Regions from separate parts of the Paenibacillus sp. YAF4_2 genome, predicted to be linked through region 3. Evidence: predicted binding sites of a transcription regulator. Region 3 holds the regulator's gene; each other region holds the start of a gene.
What was found. The regulator NrdR, encoded in region 3, represses ribonucleotide reductase genes. The targets are predictions, from matches to a motif close to AACACNATATATNGTGTT.

Region 1 (6,836 bases), on a different contig from region 3:
ACAATCGGACCATGCTTGGAATTATCCTTCGTCCAGTTCACATGCAAACTGACGAGCATAGTCGTCTTAATCTCCTCCGTTAATTGGCGCCTCTGGGATAAATCACGTTTATGACGGGATCTGCTTAAATGCCATCTGTTGTCTTCGCTTAAGGCATAATCTCCCGTGCGATTCAGGACGGCAGGGATACCTTGGCTGTTAAGCAGCAGGTACAGCTTTCGGGCAATGGCGAGATTAATGTCCTTTTCCAAGGTGGAACCGGCCGTTGCTCCGCCGTCTATGCCTCCGTGTCCGGCATCAATTAAGACAACAGCTGAAGGCATTGTCCAGCCATCTTCGGGAGCCTGTGTGAGCTGCTGCTCGTCCTCGGGTATGGCAGCTGATAATGGTTGTGAACAGCACATTAATCCGAACAGCAGGACTCGCATTATTTTGAACAACAACTTGATTCCTCCTTCATCATGCCTGGAAGCCGATATCGTGCAGCTAAAGATAGAGTGGCTCAATGAAGGAAAACTCATGCATGTTTATGATTTGATGAATTCGGGCAAACTTCATGTAACAAATAATTCACCTGAGGTGATCTGTATGGCAAATGGACATGATCTGATTAAATATATGACCGTGGAAATTGTGAACTATATCGATACGCCTAAAGATGAACGTAAGCAAGCCAAAGCGTCAGCCAAGGCAACTAGGGAGCATTGGCTGACGCGCTGGTTCGGCTGGGGGCCGACTAGTGTTTTGTTATGGTGGAGAGGTCGTACGGAACGTTAAACGTTATTAAAGGTTAATGGTAAAATGAACCGAGCTCGGCAAGAAGCTTAAGGGGAATATACCTTGTGCTATTGCCGAGCTCGTCTGTTTCCAGCGCGGCGTAAACAGTACCGTTATCATCCCAGCTGTGATAGCCCGTAATGGACCAAACATACAGCATTTCCTTATTGTACCTCTCAGTAACATAACGGAGCGGCTCCTTCGAGCTCAAAGCTTTCAGGACAATACTTGTGTTATCTGCTGATGCTACGAGTGGTTTCTCTGTCAGCCACGGCATTCTGCTATAAGGATCAAAGGAACGGCTCCGAACAGCTCTGCCAATGGAAGATCCGTCTTCCATGGCATATTTGGAGGCAAGCTCTTCTTCCGATTTTGCTGTTTTATTCCACGTTGCTTGCTGAAGCGGTAACCATTCTCCACTTGCGCCATCCAAGTAAGTATCCTCCGCAGCGCCTTTTATATGCCACACAGCAAATAACGGATGAATATATAAAGCTTCATTTGCCTCTGATAAAGAGGAGATAAGTTCAAGCTGCACTAACGATTGCTGCAGCGTGTTCTGGTCAAACAGATAATCCCCAGTTCCATACTCTCCAAGGGCAAAACCGCCATCTTTCTTCGCTTGAATAACGAGATAACCAAGAGACTTCTCCTTTAATTTCACTATCGCTATCCAGCTATGTGTACCGGGACCAAGCGGCTGCACGATAAAATCAGCCTTGTTCCAATCTTGGAAGTTAGACTGCTTCGCAAGCTCGTCCATCCAGCCGCGAACAGTTGTTTGAAGCTGTTCTTCCTGTGAGATTGAAGGCGGCAATTCTTCCGCTTGTAGAGCTGTAACGGAGAAAAGGAACGTAGACATGATTAAAGCGGCCATGGTTGTATTTCGAATCCACTTACGCATAAGGCACACCCTTTCCTTGAATCTACATAAATTACGTTCTGAATGACATGATCCAATTATATTGGACAAGCCCGCAGAAGGCTGTTGGAACCTGTCGCGGGCATCATCTTATATAACGTTCTAATTTTGGCGTAAACCTGCGAATGCCGTCTGATTGACCCTATTCAATACCTTCCAGGTGGAAAATACCGCAGTTAATGGCGGAAGCCGTCACTCGGGGTTCATATTGCCACTTGATCTCGGTCTGGCGTTGATTGAATTGTTCTTCTACCTTTGCCTTGGTCTCATCATCTGCTGCATGCTTAACCAAGGGATCATAATAATGGCGAATTCGATCCAGTTCTTCCTCCAGCCTTGCTGCTGCATCAACCGCCCAATTGTAATCATATCCCTTCAGTTTGCGTTCAAGGGAAGTCTCGATAATTCCTAAGGCTTTGGTAAAAGACAGTCCGTTTCGTGTTAAATGAACATTGGAAGGAAGACGCGGCGTCAGCTTCAGGTTTTTCAGACGGTCATAGAAATTCTCGACAACCATGCCTGTTGCGAGGGAGACACCATAGCTGTGTATCTCCTCACGCTTGCGGTCACAGGCGAATTCGACGCGCATATTAACGCCTAACCATGCTGTGTACGGAGTTGATTGGAAAGGAGTGCTGGACCGACGTTCAGGATCTTGGAACAGATTGACGTAGCTGCCCGATGATTTGGCTGCTCCAAACAGCTGCTCCAGCTTGCGGGAGCCAAAGTACAAATCTTCTCTTGGCGTGCGAGCACCGCTGGCCAGATTGTTATTAACGAACCCGAAAGAACGGTTTAACGCTGCATCAACCGCAGAGCTTGCCTGCGTTGGCACTGGAGCTGGCGCAGCCATAATTTCTTCATATTTCTCCTTATCGGTTACGAACAAATAGGTCATCGTCTCCGGTTCGGAGTCCGTACGATCTACAAAGCTCCAATAGAAGGGACGGTTCGTCAGCTCGCGATCAGCAGCAGGGGAGAGCTTGACGATGAAATGCGCTGGTGATTTTTCAATAATGGAGCATTGCGTTGCCTCAAGAAATCGTTGTACGTATTTATGGACCTGCTTTGAATTCACGGTCTCACCTCGACTTTCTGGCCGAGTGCAGTCATCTGACCTAGAATCGTTGGTCCCTGTGCCTTCTCAGAAGTGTCTGTTTCTTTGCGAAGCTTGGAAATGGTTGAACCAAGATGGTTAAGCTTTTGCTCCAAGTGGGCAGTGTCTCCTCCGGACTCAAGGAGCAACTTGGCAAGCTGCTGCTCAATGGAACCCGCATCGGTCTCGATCCGTTCCAGAATGTGATCCAATTCTCCGATAACAAGCTCGAACAGGTTGATTTTCTCATGCAGCAGGTTCACGATATGCTCCTCGATTGTCCCAAGAGTACAAAGATTGTATATCTTCACATCTTCCGTTTGACCAAGCCGGTGAACACGGCCGATCCGTTGTTCAACCCGCATCGGGTTCCATGGCAGATCAAAGTTGATCATATGGTGACAGAATTGAAGATTAATTCCTTCACCGCCGGCTTCGGTCGCAATTAAGATTTGGGCACGCCCGCGGAACAGATCCATCATCCAGTCCTTCTTGCCGCGGTTCATGCCGCCTCGATATGGTACAGCCAATATGTTGTGGGAGCGGAAAAACTGCAGCAAATATTCCTGCGAAGCCCGATACTCGGTGAAGATAATCACTTTATCATTAATTTGCTGGACTAGCTCCATCACTTTCTCGGCTTTTGTATTGGCATTGATCTGCTTAATAAACTCAATTAGCCCCCATATTTTCGGGCGGATAGGAGAATCCTCTGATGTTTTCTTAAACAGATTAACTAGCGTAATAAACACCGCATCCCGACTGCTGCACACTTCACGCTGCAGCGTGACGAGCGGAAGCATACTCATCATATCAACGCCATCTTCCTTATAGCGATCTCTGACGAAGGCCGTTACAGCGTCATATAGAGCTTTCTCTTCCGTTGACAGCTCAAGAGGGATATTTTTCACGATACGTTTCGTAAATGAAATACCGCCATCCCCCCGCCGGTTGCGGATCATGACGGAAGACAAGGCGTCCTGAAGCTGATCCTCGTTCTTTGGAAGACGCTTGTCGACAACGAAATTCGCGGCGAACTCGCTTTGACCGCCAAGCTGACCGGGCTTCAGCAGCGTGATCAGATTATAGAGCTCATCCAGATCGTTCTGAATCGGTGTTGCGGTAAGAAGGAGGCAATATTTTTTACGAAGCTCCAGTGCAAATTGATAGTTTGTTGTCTTCTTGTTCTTCAGCTTATGCGCCTCGTCAATGATGATCAGGTCATAATCTTGACCGAGAATAATGTCACGATGAGGATCACGCTTTGCCGTATCAATGGAAGCAACTACGACATCATATTGCCACGTATGCTCTTTCTTCTGGGCAACGGCGGAGATGCCAAACTTTGAATTCAGTTCTCTGACCCACTGGAGGACTAGAGAAGCGGGAACAAGAATAAGCGCTCGCCGGACGAGGCCGCGTACCATGTATTCTTTTATAACGAGGCCAGCTTCAATGGTTTTGCCAAGGCCAACCTCATCGGCAAGAATCGCTCGCCCGCCCATCTCATGTACGACCTTTCGTGCCGTATCGATCTGATGTGGCATTGGTTCAAAGGAAGGCAGTGAACGCAGACATTGCAGCTGCTCGAAGCTTTCAACTCGCTTCGCCTGCTCGGCTTCCATCGATAATTGATAGAGCGTCCAATCGTCCCAAGGTCCATTTTTGGCAACACGGCTTTGCAGCTCCTCGAACCAGGTACGGTCGCATTGCAGATCAACAAGCGGATGAAGCTTGCGTCTTACTATGGAGTCCTCGGAAGAAGCGGGATTCGCATTTGCCTGATTGTTATTAGTAGAGGTCACGATGGCAGCTCCTTTCGATTTCCAGCAATTAGAGATAATTGTCACTAGTATGGCCTTTTTCAATCATTCTTAACAAGCATGTGTCGAACTTTGAAGGAGGCCGCTGCGCTTCAAGGTGAAATATAGACATTGTGTTGAAAATGTTGACATTCCTATATGCTAAAAAACGAGCTAAATTAGGGAGAAGACAAGCAATAGAAAGAGAATAGGCGATGTAAGCGCAGAATAGCGGGGAAATAGGTGAAAATTGGGGTGTATACCGATATGTAGTATAGTATAATGATGAGTACACACAATATATGGTGCCCGATTCATACAATAAATAGGTGTGCAAAGCGCTATAAGGGGACATGGGAGGAAGGACCAATCGTGGTAATGACGCGGAAATTGGAAGGCCTTAGCGAGAAGATATTTTTGGATCGCTATGCTTGGAAAAATGCCGATACAAGTAAAACAGCTGTAGGGGATGTAGTTCTGGTCCTGACGAAGGATGATCCGAAATTTCCGGCCAAAGAGGTTGGAGAAGTGATTAAGCGAAGCGGATCTGAAGTAACTGTAAAGCTCAGAAGCGGGGATACGATGACAACCAGCGTGGAAAAACTCACGCTTACAATAGAGAAGACACCGGAAGAAATGTGGGACCGTCTCGCTGGCGCGATGGCTGGTGCGGAATCAGGGGATGAGAATCAGCAGCTATGGACCAATCGTTTCCGTTATATTCTAGATGATTGGAAGCTGGTACCTGGCGGTCGTATTGCTGCAGGTGCAGGTGCAAGCGAAGAATTGACGCTGTTTAACTGCTACGTTATTCCATCACCGAAGGACAGCCGCGGCGGTATTATGACGACGCTCTCTGAAATGACGGAAATTATGGCTCGTGGAGGCGGGGTTGGTATCAACTTATCATCACTTCGTCCTCGCCGCGCTATTGTGGCAGGTGTTAACGGTTCGTCGAGCGGTGCCGTTTCTTGGGGTGGTTTGTTCAGCTATACTACTGGCTTGATCGAGCAGGGTGGCAGCCGCAGAGGCGCGCTGATGCTGATGATTAACGACTGGCATCCGGATGTACTTGATTTCATTACAGTGAAGCAAACGATGGGTCAAGTGACCAATGCCAACCTGTCGGTCTGTGTCAGCAATGGCTTTATGAAGGCTGTCAAGGAAGATCTGGAGTGGGAGCTTGTGTTCCCTGACACTAAAGATCCTGAATATGATGAGCTGTGGACAGGTGATCTGGACGCATGGAAGAAGCTTGGTAAGCACGTTGTGCCTTACAAAACAGTCCGTGCACGTGAAGTCTGGCATACGATTATCGAGTCGGCATGGAAATCGGCTGAACCAGGCGTCGTCTTCATGGAATACTACAACCAGATGTCGAACAGCTGGTACTTCAACCCGATTATTTGTACAAATCCATGTGGCGAGCAAGGTCTTCCAGGCTGGGGTGTCTGTAACCTTTCCGCGATTAACTTGTCCAAGTTTTATGATGGAAGCAAGCATGAGGTGGATTGGGAAGAGCTTTCGAAGGTTACGAGGTGGTCGGTACGTTTCCTTGATAACGTTATTGATACTACACCTTATCACTTTGAAGAAAACGAGAGGAACCAGAAGCTCGAGCGCCGCGTAGGCCTTGGTACAATGGGGCTAGCTGAGCTGATGATCAAGCTTGGCATCCGTTATGGCAGTCCAGAATCGCTTCTGTTCCTCGATAAAATATATGGATTTATGGCACGTGAAGCGTATCTGGCTTCTGCTGAGATTGCAGCAGAGAAAGGTTCGTTCGAAGCCTTTGATGCGGAGAAATTCCTGCAAAGCGGCTTTATGAAAAACATGGTATCGGAGTTCCCTGAAGTGGGAGAAGCGGTTCTGGCAAAAGGAATCCGTAACGTTACCGTCATTACACAAGCGCCAACAGGCAGCACGGGTACGATGGTAGGCACTTCTACAGGCATCGAGCCGTACTTCGCTTTCGAATACTTCCGTCAAAGCCGCCTTGGCTTCGACAAGCAACTCGTGCCAATCGCGCAAGATTGGAAGGATGCACATCCTGGTGAAGAGCTGCCGGATTACTTCGTAACGGCGATGGATTTGTCCGCGAAGGATCATATCCGTGCACAAGCTGCGATTCAGCGCTGGGTAGACAGCTCGATCTCGAAGACGGCGAACTGTCCAAGCGACTTTACGGTTGAAGAAACAAAAGAGCTGTATGAGCTTGCGTTTGATCTTGGCTGTAAAG
Region 2 (6,836 bases), on a different contig from region 3:
GCTCATTTCCATCCAGTCCATTTTATCATCGGAGAGTGGAATTTCTTCATCTGTCCAGAACTGCATAACGTTCTGCTGCCAGAAAGTAAGAGTAAAATCGTCATCTGGACGGTTCCAGTTTACTGCTTTCATCAATCCTGCTCCTTTGGTAGAAGGCTGCTTTCCGACACTGATCATCCGGCAGCCTTATCGTTAGTTCGAATTATACGGCACAGCTTGTGCATTCCTCAACGGAAAGACGCTTTGTTCTCGTATAGTAGAGCGATTTCAGACCCTTCTGAGCTGCATAGATATAGAAGCGAGCCAGTTCACGAGTCGTTACGTTGCTGTTTACATGCAGAACCGTCGAGATGCCTTGGTCTACGTGCTGCTGAATTTCCCAAATCAGGTCAATAAGCTTGAACTGATCGATATTGTAAGCCGATTTATAGTAGAAGTAGTTTTCCTGAGCCAGATAAGGCATTGGATAATACGTCGTCGAGTTCGCATACGTACGTGTCTCGATATGTTCAACAATCGGCATAACGCTCGAAGTGGAGTTTTGGATGTACGAGATGCTTTGTGTCGGCGCGATTGCCAGACGGTAAGCATGGTACAAGCCGTACTTCTGTACTTTCTCTTTCAAAGCTGCCCAATCTTGAGGTGTAGGAATGTCCATGCCCTCGAACAGATCTTGTACTTTATCCGATGTTGGACGGAAGTCCGTCTCGATATAACGAGTGAAATAAGTGCCTTTTGCATATTCAGAGCGGTCGAAGTCTTTGAACGTTCTGCCGCGCTCTTTTGCAATTTCCATACTTTTCTCAATCGAATAATAGTTCATCATCATGAAGAACGCACTCGCGAATTCTTTTGCTTCGTCACTCTCATAAGCAATCTTATTTTTAGCGAAGAAGCCATTCAGGTTCATCGCGCCAAGGCCGACGGAATGCAGCTCTTCGTTCGCTTTACGTACACCAGGTGCGTTGTCGATTTCCGATACGTCGCTGACTGTCGTCAATGCTTCGATACCAACGTGAACGGATTCTTTAATTTTCTTGCGTTCCATGACATTCACAATGTTCAGAGAAGCCAGGTTACAGCTGATGTCGCGGCGGATTACATCGTCCATGCCGTAATCATTGATCGTCGAAGTCTCTTGCACTTGGAAAATTTCGGTACAGAGGTTAGACATCTTGATTTGACCGATATCCTTCAAAGCATGGACACGGTTAGCATTCGATTTGTTCATGATGTAAGGATAGCCGGATTCCAATTGGATCGAAGCAATCTTCGTCATCATATCACGAGCGTTCATTACTGCTTTTTTCACAACTTGCTCGTTAGCAAGCAGCTCTTCGTACATAACGTCCATATCCATGTCGTCAAGATGTTTGCCATATGCTTTATGAACGGAATGAGGACCAAATACATGCAAAGTTTCGTTCTTAGCAGCCAGCTCATAGAATTTATTAGGAATGATCAGGCCGATCGACAACGTTTTGATACGCGTCTTCTCATCAGCATTAATTTTCTTACAATCAAGGAACTCAATAATGTCCCAGCCGAAAATGTTGTAGTAGCCAGCGCCTGAGCCTTTACGCTGACCCATTTGGTCCGCATAGGAGAAGGCATCCTCCATCAGCTTCAGTACCGGCATAACGCCTTTTGCTGCGCCTTCTACACCTTTAATCGCTTCGCCGCGTCCACGCAACTTCGACAGGTTGACCGCAACACCGCCGCCGATCTTCGACAGCTGCATGCAAGTGCCAAGCACGTAGTTAATCGAGTTCAGGGAATCGTCCATCTCAAGCAGGAAACAGGATACCATTTCGCCGCGGCGGCTCTTGCCAGCGTTCAGGAACGTTGGAGTAGCCGGCTGCAAGCGCTGCTCAATCATTGCTTCCGCAATACGAAGCGCTTTATCAGCATCGCCTTCACCGAGGCTCAGCGCAACAATCGCTACGCGGTCATGGTATTGCTCCAAGTATTTCGATTTATCGTTAGTCTTCATGGCATAGTCTTTGTAGAATTTCGAGATTGCCATATAAGACTCGAATTGGAAGCCGCTGCTCTCTGTAAGCAGGAATACCGCTTCAATCTGTTCATATGTATACTTCTCATATACATTATCGTAATAATCGTTCTCTATAAGGTAGTCGAGCTTTTCACGAAGGGAAGTGAATTTAACGCTCTTTGCGTCTACTTCCTCCATAAAAGCGACAACCGCCTCTTTATCTTTATCCAATTGATAGAAGCCGTCCGCTCCGCGTTGCATCAATTCGTTGTTCAGTTCGATATGTTTCAATATTTCGCACCCTTTCGACAAAGTATTCCATATCTTGATTAGTACCGGATAATTCAAACTTCGATATTACAGGCACGTCGAACAGGCTCGAGATCGTATCCGCACTCTTCGCAAACCCGTCTCCCCAGTTACGATTCCCACTTGCGGATACCCCGCGAAGGTTCTCACCATTCCGGTTTAAGAAGGACATGACACGTTCCGGTACTTGACCAAATCCAGTCGTATACGTGACCAAAACGTAAGGCTCGTCCACCAAATCAAGCTCACCAATGGGCACCGCTCTCATATTCAATTTATTGATAAAGCGTTTCACATTGCCTGTTCTTGATTCATAGACTACCAGCATGTCTCTCTCTCCTCAAAAGAATTGCGAAGCAATTCTTACTTCGTAAGCATTAACTTAAAGAATTGCGAAGCAATTCTTACTTCGTAAGCATTAACTTAAAGAATTGCGAAGCAATTCTTACTTCGTAAGCATCCGTCTTGTAACAGCGTATTTGCTGAAATTCAGCAATATAAAAGCGCTTCTGACAGCAAAGATGTCAAATGCGCTAGTTGACAATTTCGTTGAAATCTGACTACATAACTCAATATGTAGTTGGTAAATTTGATTCTACATCAAGATATAGGCTCCGTCAATGAAAAATATGGAGAAATTATTTATTCGCCCTTTTTCGGCACTCGACTATTTTAACAGATGCGGATATGATGGGATAGTGACATTTTATTGCTAATATGGAGGTTCAAATGGACAAGCAAGTAACGCCAGAGCAGATGCGTGAAGCCGTGCTTCAACTGTTCCAGGATGCGGGCTACCAGGTACCCGCTCTGCTGCCTTACATAGATGGACTAACGCAGGAGAATGACCGCTTAAAGCAGGAGTTGAAACGTTTGAGACTTGCTGCCGCCCGCGGATCCTCTTCCCTTGATAGCATGAACAGCAGATTGAAGGACGCATTAAGAGAATAATTATTAGATCGGTATTTCGACCGGAAAGATTTAGAGCAAAATCTATATCTAGTGTCGACTTTCGAAAAAACATGTCGAATACCCCTGTTGCTTTTACGACTTATTCTGCTAAAATGATACAACCAATCAGTAAAGGTAAGGGATAAGTCATGGATAGAGGTTTCATTACGGTCATTATCGGGCCCATGTTTTCGGAGAAATCAGGGGAGCTCATCAGACGATGTCAGAAGCTGATGAAGTACGGACGCAAGCAGGTTAAGGCCTATAAGCCGGCTGAAGATAATCGATTCAGCACGGAGGAGATCGTCAGCCGGATCGGATACCGCCTCCCTGCAACCAACGTGCCAAGGGAACTTCCCCCTGCTTCCGTCGAACAGATTCTGCGTGAGACCAAGGACGCCGATGTCGTCGCGTTTGATGAAGCATCCTTTTTCGGCAAACCTATTATCGCTCTAGTAGAAGAACTAGCCTATCAAGGCAAACATATTATTGTGGATGGCCTAAATATGGATTACAGAGGCAAGGAGTTCGGATATATCGGCGGATTGCTCGCCATTGCCGACGAAATTGTCAAATTAACATCCTTCTGCGCGGTATGCGGTGATGCCGAAGCCACTTTCACGCAGCGTATTGTGAATGGACAGCCGGCAAAACTTGGCCCTGTGTTTTTGGTCGGCGATACGGAGAGCTACGAGCCACGCTGCCGTCGCTGCTTCGTTCCTCCCCACAAGGTGACAGGAGAACAATCTGACGAGCGTACAGATACGATTACGGCTCCTTAAATTCGAAAACAACAACAGGGTTGTCTCCCTCCACTTGATGTGAAGGAAGACAACCCTGTTTACATTAATATCATTTCACCGCTGCAAAGAATAAACGTTCTGAATCATCGCCCGCAGGCTTAAGCTCGAAGTCCGCATAACAATCCACCGTGCGGAAACCCGCTTTCTTCAAAGCAGCTTCCATCCAGCTGCGGTCGTATGCGCGCTGCGCATGCATTTCCTCAAAACGCTCGAACCTGCCGCTTCTCTCCTCCGCAAAGATCGTTAAATGATGCTCGATCTGAGTGCGGGACTCGTCCAGCTCGCAAGTCCATATATAGGCGACCTCATCTTCATCAAGCACGAAAGGCTGCTCCTCCGAATAACGAAGGAACACTTTAGGAGCATGAACATCAAATAAAAAAAGTCCACCCTCACGTAAATTGTCGTATGCCGCCTGAAAAGCAGCTTCGACATCCTCTTCCTCGGTCAGGTAATTGACGCAGTCACAGAAGGAGATGACAGTATCCACGGGCTCCGCCAGCGTCCAGTCTCTCATATCCTGCTCCAGCCACGTCGCCGTCCCACGCGCACGTCCAACCTGAGAAGAAGACTCGTCCCATTTGCTGCGGGCAACGGTCAGCATATCTGCTGACAGATCGATACCATAAACTTCTAGTCCGGATAGAGCGAGAGGAATGGCTATACTCCCCGTTCCACAGCCAAGATCCGCCACGGTCTTTGGCATACCGTAGAGCTCCCAGCTGTCATGGGCGAACTGGATCCATTCATCATAGGGCATGTCCTGCATCAGCTTGTCATAGACCGATGCGAATTGACCGTATGCATCCATTTGCTATTCCTCCGTACGATGCGCCGGAGTACCTGCCTCGGAATCTGCAGAATCCGCTTCAGCCGAATCCGCCAGATAGGTCCAGCTTCCCTTTTGCGTTATCAAGCCTTCACGCATCAGCTTGCCCAGCGCGCGTTTAAAGGCTGATTTGCTGATTCCAAACCGCTGCTTAACTGTATCTGCCGGCGATTCATCGGAATAAGGCATACCGCCGCCTGGACGCTCCTTCAGGAATGCGAGAATGCGGTCAGCATCCTCAAGCCGTCCTTCCTGCTTCAGCTTAGCCATCGACAGATTGACACGACCATCATCGCGAATGAACGTGACGCGTGCAGATACACGCTCGCCCAAGCGAAGCGGCCGTACACGTTCTGGTGCTGGGATAAGTCCATATACGCCAAAACCTACAACGCCTCCATCAACAAGCACAAATGAGCCCATTTGGAGTGACTTCGTTACCCAGCCTTCCACCCATTGGTTGCGCCATGCTTGTGGAGCTTCGAATACTAATGGTCCCAGCTCGTCCTCGCCGGCTGTTCTTGCAAGCAATCTTCCCGCTTTATCATGGCCAAGTACGACATGCACTTCATCGCCGGGCAGCGGACGGAATTCAAACTTCTCAGGCAGCTCTGAGATTGGCAATAGCAGCTGGCGTCCCAGACCAAATTCCAAGAAGCAGCCGAGGCGCGGATGAACATCAGCAACCTTAAGTCGTGCCATCTCACCAAGGAGAAGCGCAGGACGTTTCATCGTCGCAGCAATCCGGTCCTCAGAATCATAGAAGATAAATACCTCTACGGGATCATTGATTTTTGGTTTTTTGCCGACAAGCTCGGTATAGTGCAGCAGCACCTCCGACTCTTCATCGGTCAAAAAATAACCGTAGGGCGACACTTCACGTGCCACCCTTAATGTTAGAATTGTACCGGCTACCAAACTCATGCGAACTCCACTACCTTCGCGTCGGACCACAAACGCTCAATATTATAATAATCACGCTCATCACGATGGAAGACGTGAACGATGACATCGCCAAGGTCAATCAGTACCCAACGTGCCGAATCCATACCCTCAATGCCGCGTACACGTACGCCGCGACTCTCCGCTTGTTTGCGGATCTCCGTCGTAATCGCTTGTACCTGTGTATCTGAATTACCATGACAGATGACAAAATAATCTGCCACTAGTGAAATCTCTTTCAAGTTTAATGCCACGATGCGCTGCGCTTTTTTATCATCCGCAGCTGCAACCGTTATTTGCAATAGTTCATCTGAATGTACGGTCATAGCTCAGCCTCCTAGTTTTTCTGTTCAATTAAATCATTTCGGGCCTCAACAGTAAGCGGATAAATTCGATTCCCTTTTTCCACAAGAAAGGAGATTGTGGAATCAAAACCTGCTATTAACGCCTGTTCGAGGTTAGTCTCGCTTAATTCACGAATTCGCTCTACACCCGGAAACTCCCGTCCAGGCTCTATATAATCCGCCAGACATACCACTTTGTCCAGCTTCGTCATGCCGATCCTGCCTGAAGTGTGATAACGAATCGCATCAAGGACATCCTGATCCTTGATACCATATTCATGCTCAGCTACCCAATAGCCAACTTCCGCATGCCAAAGTGCTTTATCATGTGTAAGCAGACCTTCGTCAAGCTGCTGTTCCCGGATAATCTGTTCCATCTTGGTAATGGGCCAAAATTTCGCCACATCATGTAAAATGGCCGCAAGCTCCGCTTTAACCGGGTCTTCCCCAAACCGCTCTGCAAGAATAATAGAAGTCGCCATAACACCTTCCACATGCTTCCAGCGCTTCTCCGGCATTTGCGATCTGACCGACTCAATCATTTGTTCACGATTCATAAAGCCCTCTCCTCTTTATAAACTGATGAACGGTGTCCGGTACCAAATATTCGATCGAACGTCCCGACTGTACTCTGCTGCGGATATCGGTCGATGAAATCCCAA
Region 3 (6,836 bases):
CGGCAGCGAGACGCTAGTCACACTGGGTGCGGTGGAGACCAAATATACCTTCACTGGCCTGACAAACGACCAAGGCTACACCTTCAAGATCGTTGCGGTAAATGCGAAGGGCGAAGGCGCGGAGATCAGTGCAACGGCTACGCCGACGAAGCCGACAACTCCCACTGTGCCCAATCCTTCTGGTGGCAACAGCGGAAATACGGGCACCGGGACAGACGCGGGATCGAAGTCGAACTACACTGTGAATACACCTAAGGATAAGCCCGCGGTCACAGACAAAAACGGCAACACCACCCTTCCCGGCGGCGGCGAGATTGCGACCAAGGGTGGGACGAAGATTAAGGTACCCGAAGGCACTACCATAGATTCAAACGATAAGGCGACCATTCCGGCGGGCAAGAGCGCCAAAGTGACACTACCCGGCAGCAACAGCACAGTGACCATTCCGGGCGGCTCGACGATAGCGGGCGATGGTACGGTCACAGTGGGCGGTGGAGACGCGCATGTGAACCTGCCGAACGGCAACCAGGTTGATATCCACGGCGGCTCGAAGATACAGAGCGGCGGCGCGGTTGTGGTAGGACCGGGCGGTGCGAATGTCGGCTTAGACAACGGCATGTCGCTGAACATCCATGAGGGTACGGGGCTTGTGATTGATGACGACACCCCGTTGGGCTTCCTCGTGATGTCGGGCAATCCTTTCAGGGATGTCAACATGGACGACTGGTTCTACAGCTACGTAAAATTCGCCTACACATACGGTCTTTTCAACGGCACGACGTCCACGACGTTCTCACCGGGCTCCTCAATGACGCGCGCGATGTTCGTGCAGGTACTGGCCAATCTTGAGAACGTAAACCGCTCCGGCTACACAAGTTCCCGCTTTAGCGACGTGACGGACGGACAGTGGTACACGGCGGCAGTCGAGTGGGCGGCCGAAACCGGCATAGTCAACGGTATAAACGCAGACCTGTTTGATCCCAATTCACCGATGACGCGCGAGCAGATGCTGGTGATACTATACAACTACATGAAGTACAAGGGCTATGAGATACCTGAAAGCCAATCTAAGTCCTTCGCGGACGAGAGTGAGATCAGCTCATGGGCGTTGGAGGCCGTTGAGGCGCTGCGGGGCATCGGCATTGTATTAGGCAAGCCGGACAATCTCTTTGACCCCAAAGCCACCGGCACCCGCGCCGAAGTAGCCACTATCTTTGTAAGGTTCGTCGAATATCTGGCTAAGTAAAAGCGTAAACAGAATGCGGACCCTTCCAGCTGGACAATATCCAACCGGAAGGGTCTCCTTCTATTTTACAAAGAAAATCTCCGGTCTGATGCTGCTAAACACACGACAGTAGCATAGGGCTTTGGTCTATGCCTGCTCCATTCCTTGTCTTACTATAGTTTCCCGATAGCTTAAGATCGTTTATGTTTTATCCCTTATTTCACGAAGAATAGTTTCAATTTTAACAGTTACATTATTATTAGGCTTAATTTCATTTGGAATAGTTCATCTTATCCATAAATTCTGAATAAGTGTTGCTGTTTTAAACTAACTTAAGAACTTTGGCTCAATACAGACAGTACGGCATCTCAATACGATGAGTTGCCGTTTTCTCAACTAAATCTTTCTTTTAATTGCTCTTTCGGATTTATCTTCAGAATAGAAATTGCCTCTTTGTTGTTCCCCTGTAGTCCAGGCACCAAATACGTAAACCTCCCTTTAGCATAATAAAACAGGGAGCAGCTGCCACGGCAATCTGCTCCCATAATCGTTCAACTAATGTTCCCAGTTAGTTTAACTATCCGAGACGGCAATCGTCCGAGATGGCAGCCAATCCAGCATAGTCTCAATTATCCTTCTTGATTCTTCGGTCCCGTCTCATCCGTTTCTTTCCGTCATAGTTCTAACAACATATGGCTGAAATACTTTTTGAAGTCTCCAATTCGTAATGAATGCTGATGAAGTAACGATGACCCCAAGATTCTTTCGCCCTCTTAACTTCCCAATTACTTGAATTTCTTCATATCCATCTCCCCATAAAGCTGAAAAACAGTAGACCTTTGTATTAGGAGTGAATTTCTTGGTCCCTCTTCTAATGGTTTTGTTTTCTCCAAAAAAACGCTTTTCAATTATGTTTCCTACAAGACACCAAATATAAGGAAGTTCTAACTCAGACATTCAAAAACCTCCTCTTAGGAGTAACAGCTACCTCAATACTTAATTATACAGCTATTGGAAGTATCCTCCCCGTTAGCTTAATAACTCGGATATTATAGGCCACGGTTATGTATAGAAGTTCTTGTCTTGAGCTCACTACAAGAACTTCTATACAAAAAAATTAAAAAGCCGCCGATTATGCGACTTCCGTTGTATTTATGTTCTTGTCGTCCGACAAAGGGGGATTCGACTTCGCATAGCTCATCTTCTCATCATGGGATGTCCGAATCTACTATTTAATGGCTGACGATGTTTACTCGAAGAGGACATATAGAGGTAGATTCAGACGCCGTGCTCCTGCATTTGAAGTGAAATATTCGAAGCTGTTTCATCCATTCCGTCCGCGCGGACTGAACCCGGGTTCGCCCCCTTGGCTCTGCTGTCTCCTCATCTTGGGATGTCCGAATCTTTTATTTGAATGGCTGACGAAGCTTACTCGAAGAGGACTTTAAGAGGTAGATTCAGACGCCGTGCTCCTCCATTAGAAGTATCCCTTCGAAGACTTTTCACTCCATTACATCCGCGCGGACTGAACCCCGGGGTTCGCCCCCTTTTGGGCTCCACCATATTAAACAGAAAACCACGTCAGATGACGTGGTTTGTTTGTTTATTTGGTGGAGCCAAGGGGGATCGAACCCCTGACCTCTTGCATGCCATGCAAGCGCTCTCCCAGCTGAGCTATGGCCCCGGACAAGCAAAATGATAGCACAGTCATTTCCAAATTGTCAATCCTTTTACTAGACTCTATAACCTTACTTTACATATCCAAATCCGAGGATCGTAAACCTCTTATCCTCATGGCCGGACGCCATCTTAATCTCCACCGTATGCTCCTTGGATTCTTGCTCGTTAAACAATATAACAGCATTGCAATGAGTCCAGTTGATGATATGAGGATCTGCTGCTTTCATATGCTGCCCGTCAACCAAAATTTCCGCACTTCCAAAGTCCTGACTGCCAGAATCTTTGAACACCAGGATAAGTCGCTTGCTGTGAATCGTCAGCTTGAAGCTGCCATCTCCAGCTACAGCCGTATGCATCCAGTTATGTGGAAACTGCGGCGTGCCAAATGGATCGAGATCCATTTCCACCATATGCAGATCAGTGTCCGTCTCAATAAAGCTCCCCGCTTCAATCACAGCATCAATGTCTTCGCTATTACTCTTATCCAACAAGCGTATCTCCACAAAATCATTCCCGATAACCGGCAGCTTATCAATCAAAATATCTGCGCCATCGGCTTCAGAACGATCCGTTTCTTCAAGCAAGTAACCAAGACAATCCGACATCACGGTATGGCCCGCATTCGTCGGGTGATAGATATCGTAGAAGAACTGCCTTTTCGAAATGATATTACCCTCAGCCTTCGATAACCGGAACTGCTCCACCACCGCATCTTTCACACTAACCATCGGCAGCTCATAATGCCAGCCTACAGGCGATAGCCGATCTTGAAGATTCCAGTCATTCTGGAATACGCTGAACAACAAGATAACGGCTGGAGCATTTGCTTTATTTAGTGCCTTCAGCACCAAACTCTCATAGCAATTCCCTCTAGTTTCGTCACCTGCATCATTCACGGCAAATTCGATAATTACGATATCCGGCTCTACGGTACCATTTCGAAGAACATCCCTGTCATAACGAACAATGCCAAGCTCAGAAGGCGTACCGCCAACTCCGGCTTTGATCAGATGTATATGGTCAGCATCAGGATAGCCGAACAGCTGCTTAAACCGCTCATAAGCTTGGTAAGCGTAACAGGTATTATGAATCGGCTTAGCTCCGGCACCTTGCGTAATGGAGCCTCCGATGAAGGCAATCGTTACATCCTCGCCTCTTTTTGCTTTTTCAATTGCTGCTTTCAGTCTATAATTATTGCCTTTGCTCACTAATGACTTAGCGATCATCCCGTGATAAGCCTCAGATCCGAATTCAACAGGTGATTCTGGCGTAATCTCCGGAACTTCAAACCCATCATTCAGGTACAAAATAATGCTCGCCGTCGCAAGCGCACCTGCCTGCTCAAATTCAAAAGTAAATTTTCCAGGTATATCATCATCCGATGACCACTCATACTCATCCAGGACCAATAAAGTTTCCGAACCATCTGCCACACAAGGAATTCTGATCCTGGTGCCTGACTCGTATTTGTTTGTTTTCCCCCAGTTTTCGAGGCTAAAGTAGATCTCCGTGCCTTGATTCTCGTCATGCGCCTTCACAGAAACTCCAATACTATGTACCAGCTTACGGATCCCGCTGCAGCTAGCCAGGTGTGCGAGTATCTCCTCATCCTCGACCCCGCCTGTAAATTTAGCTTTATCACTCAGCCGTCCTTCCAGGTAAATCTCCTGCGAGAACTTCCCGTCTTGGCGGGCACTTGCTTCTATAATGGATTCGAACATAATGAAAAATCCGCTTCGTTTCTGGGTCGGATCTTTAGGAGCCGATGGGCCTCTATGATTATCAGCTGTTACTTCTGTCGTTTTATTATCCATCTGAAGATATCACCTTTTCTTGTTTGACGTATCTCCATTGATTATATAGAACGATCCGGTCCGGCCGCATGTTAGAGATTAAAGGCTTTATATAAGAAATTAAGTGATTTTCACCATATAATTCGATATCTCGACCAGATTCTGATCCGGATCGCGTATATACACAGATACAATCTTGCCTACAGCTCCAGTTCGGGCAACTGGCCCTTCCTCCACCTGCACATCGCAAGCTGCCAGATGCCGGAGAAGCTCCTCCATCGGCGTCTTCGTAATTAGACAGAAATCAGCCGAACCAGTCTGGGGCTTCCTTGCCTTCGGCTCGAATTCTTTGCCCGCCTCGTGCAGATTAAATTTCTGTTGGCCGAACAGCAAAGCCTTACGATTATCGCCGAACACAACAACTTCCATATTCAACACCTTCTCATAAAAGGCAGCCGTCTTCACGATACTTGCTACGGTTAACACAAGATGATCTAATGCTTCAATTTTCAGCATACAGTCACTCCCACACTATTTTTATTGAAGCAAAAATAGCCCTTCCCGGCTTAAGGGAAGGGCTATCTCGTACAGCTACAAGCCGCCTGGATTGTTAATCGGATGCTTGGACAACAGACTGTTCAGCTCTTTCATGAACATATCGATATCCTTGAACTGTCTGTATACGGATGCGAACCGCACATAAGCAACTTCGTCAACTGGAAACAGCTGGCTCATTACAATCTCACCTATATCTCGGCTGTCTACTTCTGCAAGTGCAGTCGTACGAAGCTCCTTCTCCACTTCCGAGACGATAACTTCAAGACGTTCAACAGATACCGGACGCTTCTCGCAAGCCCGGATGAGTCCGCGGAGAATTTTATCACGGCTGAATTCTTCCCGGCTGCCGCCTTTCTTAATGACGATAAGCGGGGTTTCCTCAATCATCTCGAAGGTCGTGAACCTTCTGCTGCATTTCTCACATTCACGACGTCTGCGAATGGATTTGTTCTCATTGGCTGGCCTTGAATCGAGTACTTTTGTACCCGCGTAATCGCAATAAGGGCATTTCATCTATTTCACTCCTTCCGAATCCTGCTTTTATGGTTATAAAAAATTTACCAATCGTTACCTGAATGAAGTTGCGAATTCCGCACATAATACATTTACCAACCGCAAGGAGGTGAACATCAATGAGCTCGAACAACAACAGCAGCACACTACTGGTACCGCAAGCTACTGCAGCACTAGACCAAATGAAATATGAGGTCGCTCAAGAGCTGGGTATTACGTTGTCGCAAGACGGTTACTATGGCAACCTGCTTACAAAAGACGCAGGCTACATCGGGGGTAACATTACTCGCCGTTTGGTGCAAATTGCCGAACAATCTCTTGCAGGTCGTCAATAATCATTTCATCAGTCATGTATAACAGATGCTTTGGCTGTTCCGTCCTGAAGCGGCGGACGGCCAAGGCTTCTTCTTGTCTAGGTCAGAGAATCGGATAAAGATCTTTGTACTTATTATAATAATAAATAACCCGTTGTACATAGTGGCGAGTTTCTCCATATGGAATTTGATCCGCTGTCTCCAGCTTCCCGTCCCATTTTCCGGAATCAAGCCATTTTCTCACATTACCAGGACCCGCATTATAGGCTGCGATGACAGCAACCGTATTTTGATCAAATTGCTTATGCAAGGACTGCAAATACCATGCTCCAACTTCGATACTGACATCCGGTCGATTCTGCAGCATGTCTTCTGTTACATTCTTGAAATCCGCCTTCTGAAAAATCCAATCCGCCGTATCGGGCATAATCTGCATGAGGCCAAGTGCCCCTTTTTTCGAAACCTGCCCGGTCGAATAATTTGTTTCTGTTCGAATAATCGCCGCGATCAGATGCGGATCAACACCATAATTAGAGGCGCTGGCACGTATGTCTTCCTTGAACTCGATTGGATACATCATACGGGCAAGCCAATTAGAATTCAGGAATAACACACCAATGAGGCCGATGAGCAGAATAAGCAGCACTCTTTTTCGAATTAACCATCTCATGGCAAATCCTGACTTTTCCAAAACTCGTCCACCTGACGTTTAGTCTCTTCAAGTGAACTACTGTTATTAATCACCCAGTCCGC

Region 1: a site for NrdR is predicted at 4,890-4,907, ahead of AB4Y93_RS20240 (adenosylcobalamin-dependent ribonucleoside-diphosphate reductase). Genes of this name have one in related genera too.
Region 2: a site for NrdR is predicted at 2,872-2,889, ahead of nrdI (class Ib ribonucleoside-diphosphate reductase assembly flavoprotein NrdI). Genes of this name have one in related genera too.

The regions. Positions count from the first base shown of each region.
Region 1 covers NZ_JBFRCT010000009.1:9,689-16,524, forward strand. Annotated here, with positions in the region: gene AB4Y93_RS20215 (N-acetylmuramoyl-L-alanine amidase family protein) at 1-428, opposite strand, end outside; gene AB4Y93_RS20220 (YqzE family protein) at 433-777, shown strand; gene AB4Y93_RS20225 (hypothetical protein) at 791-1,681, opposite strand; gene AB4Y93_RS20230 (YqhG family protein) at 1,842-2,777, opposite strand; gene AB4Y93_RS20235 (DEAD/DEAH box helicase) at 2,774-4,543, opposite strand; gene AB4Y93_RS20240 (adenosylcobalamin-dependent ribonucleoside-diphosphate reductase) at 4,976-6,836, shown strand, end outside.
Region 2 covers NZ_JBFRCT010000008.1:360,803-367,638, reverse strand. Annotated here, with positions in the region: gene nrdF (class 1b ribonucleoside-diphosphate reductase subunit beta) at 1-132, opposite strand, end outside; gene nrdE (class 1b ribonucleoside-diphosphate reductase subunit alpha) at 203-2,287, opposite strand; gene nrdI (class Ib ribonucleoside-diphosphate reductase assembly flavoprotein NrdI) at 2,220-2,633, opposite strand; gene AB4Y93_RS20065 (hypothetical protein) at 3,035-3,256, shown strand; gene AB4Y93_RS20060 (thymidine kinase) at 3,406-4,038, shown strand; gene AB4Y93_RS20055 (class I SAM-dependent DNA methyltransferase) at 4,109-4,870, opposite strand; gene AB4Y93_RS20050 (CvfB family protein) at 4,874-5,812, opposite strand; gene rsfS (ribosome silencing factor) at 5,809-6,156, opposite strand; gene yqeK (bis(5'-nucleosyl)-tetraphosphatase (symmetrical) YqeK) at 6,168-6,731, opposite strand; gene nadD (nicotinate-nucleotide adenylyltransferase) at 6,721-6,836, opposite strand, start outside.
Region 3 covers NZ_JBFRCT010000014.1:82,725-89,560, reverse strand. Annotated here, with positions in the region: gene AB4Y93_RS26200 (S-layer homology domain-containing protein) at 1-1,246, shown strand, start outside; gene AB4Y93_RS26195 (hypothetical protein) at 1,883-2,182, opposite strand; tRNA gene AB4Y93_RS26190 (tRNA-Ala) at 2,834-2,909, opposite strand; gene AB4Y93_RS26185 (SGNH/GDSL hydrolase family protein) at 2,974-4,719, opposite strand; gene AB4Y93_RS26180 (VOC family protein) at 4,819-5,214, opposite strand; gene nrdR (transcriptional regulator NrdR) at 5,290-5,769, opposite strand; gene AB4Y93_RS26170 (small, acid-soluble spore protein, alpha/beta type) at 5,889-6,104, shown strand; gene AB4Y93_RS26165 (lytic transglycosylase domain-containing protein) at 6,187-6,753, opposite strand; gene coaE (dephospho-CoA kinase) at 6,750-6,836, opposite strand, start outside.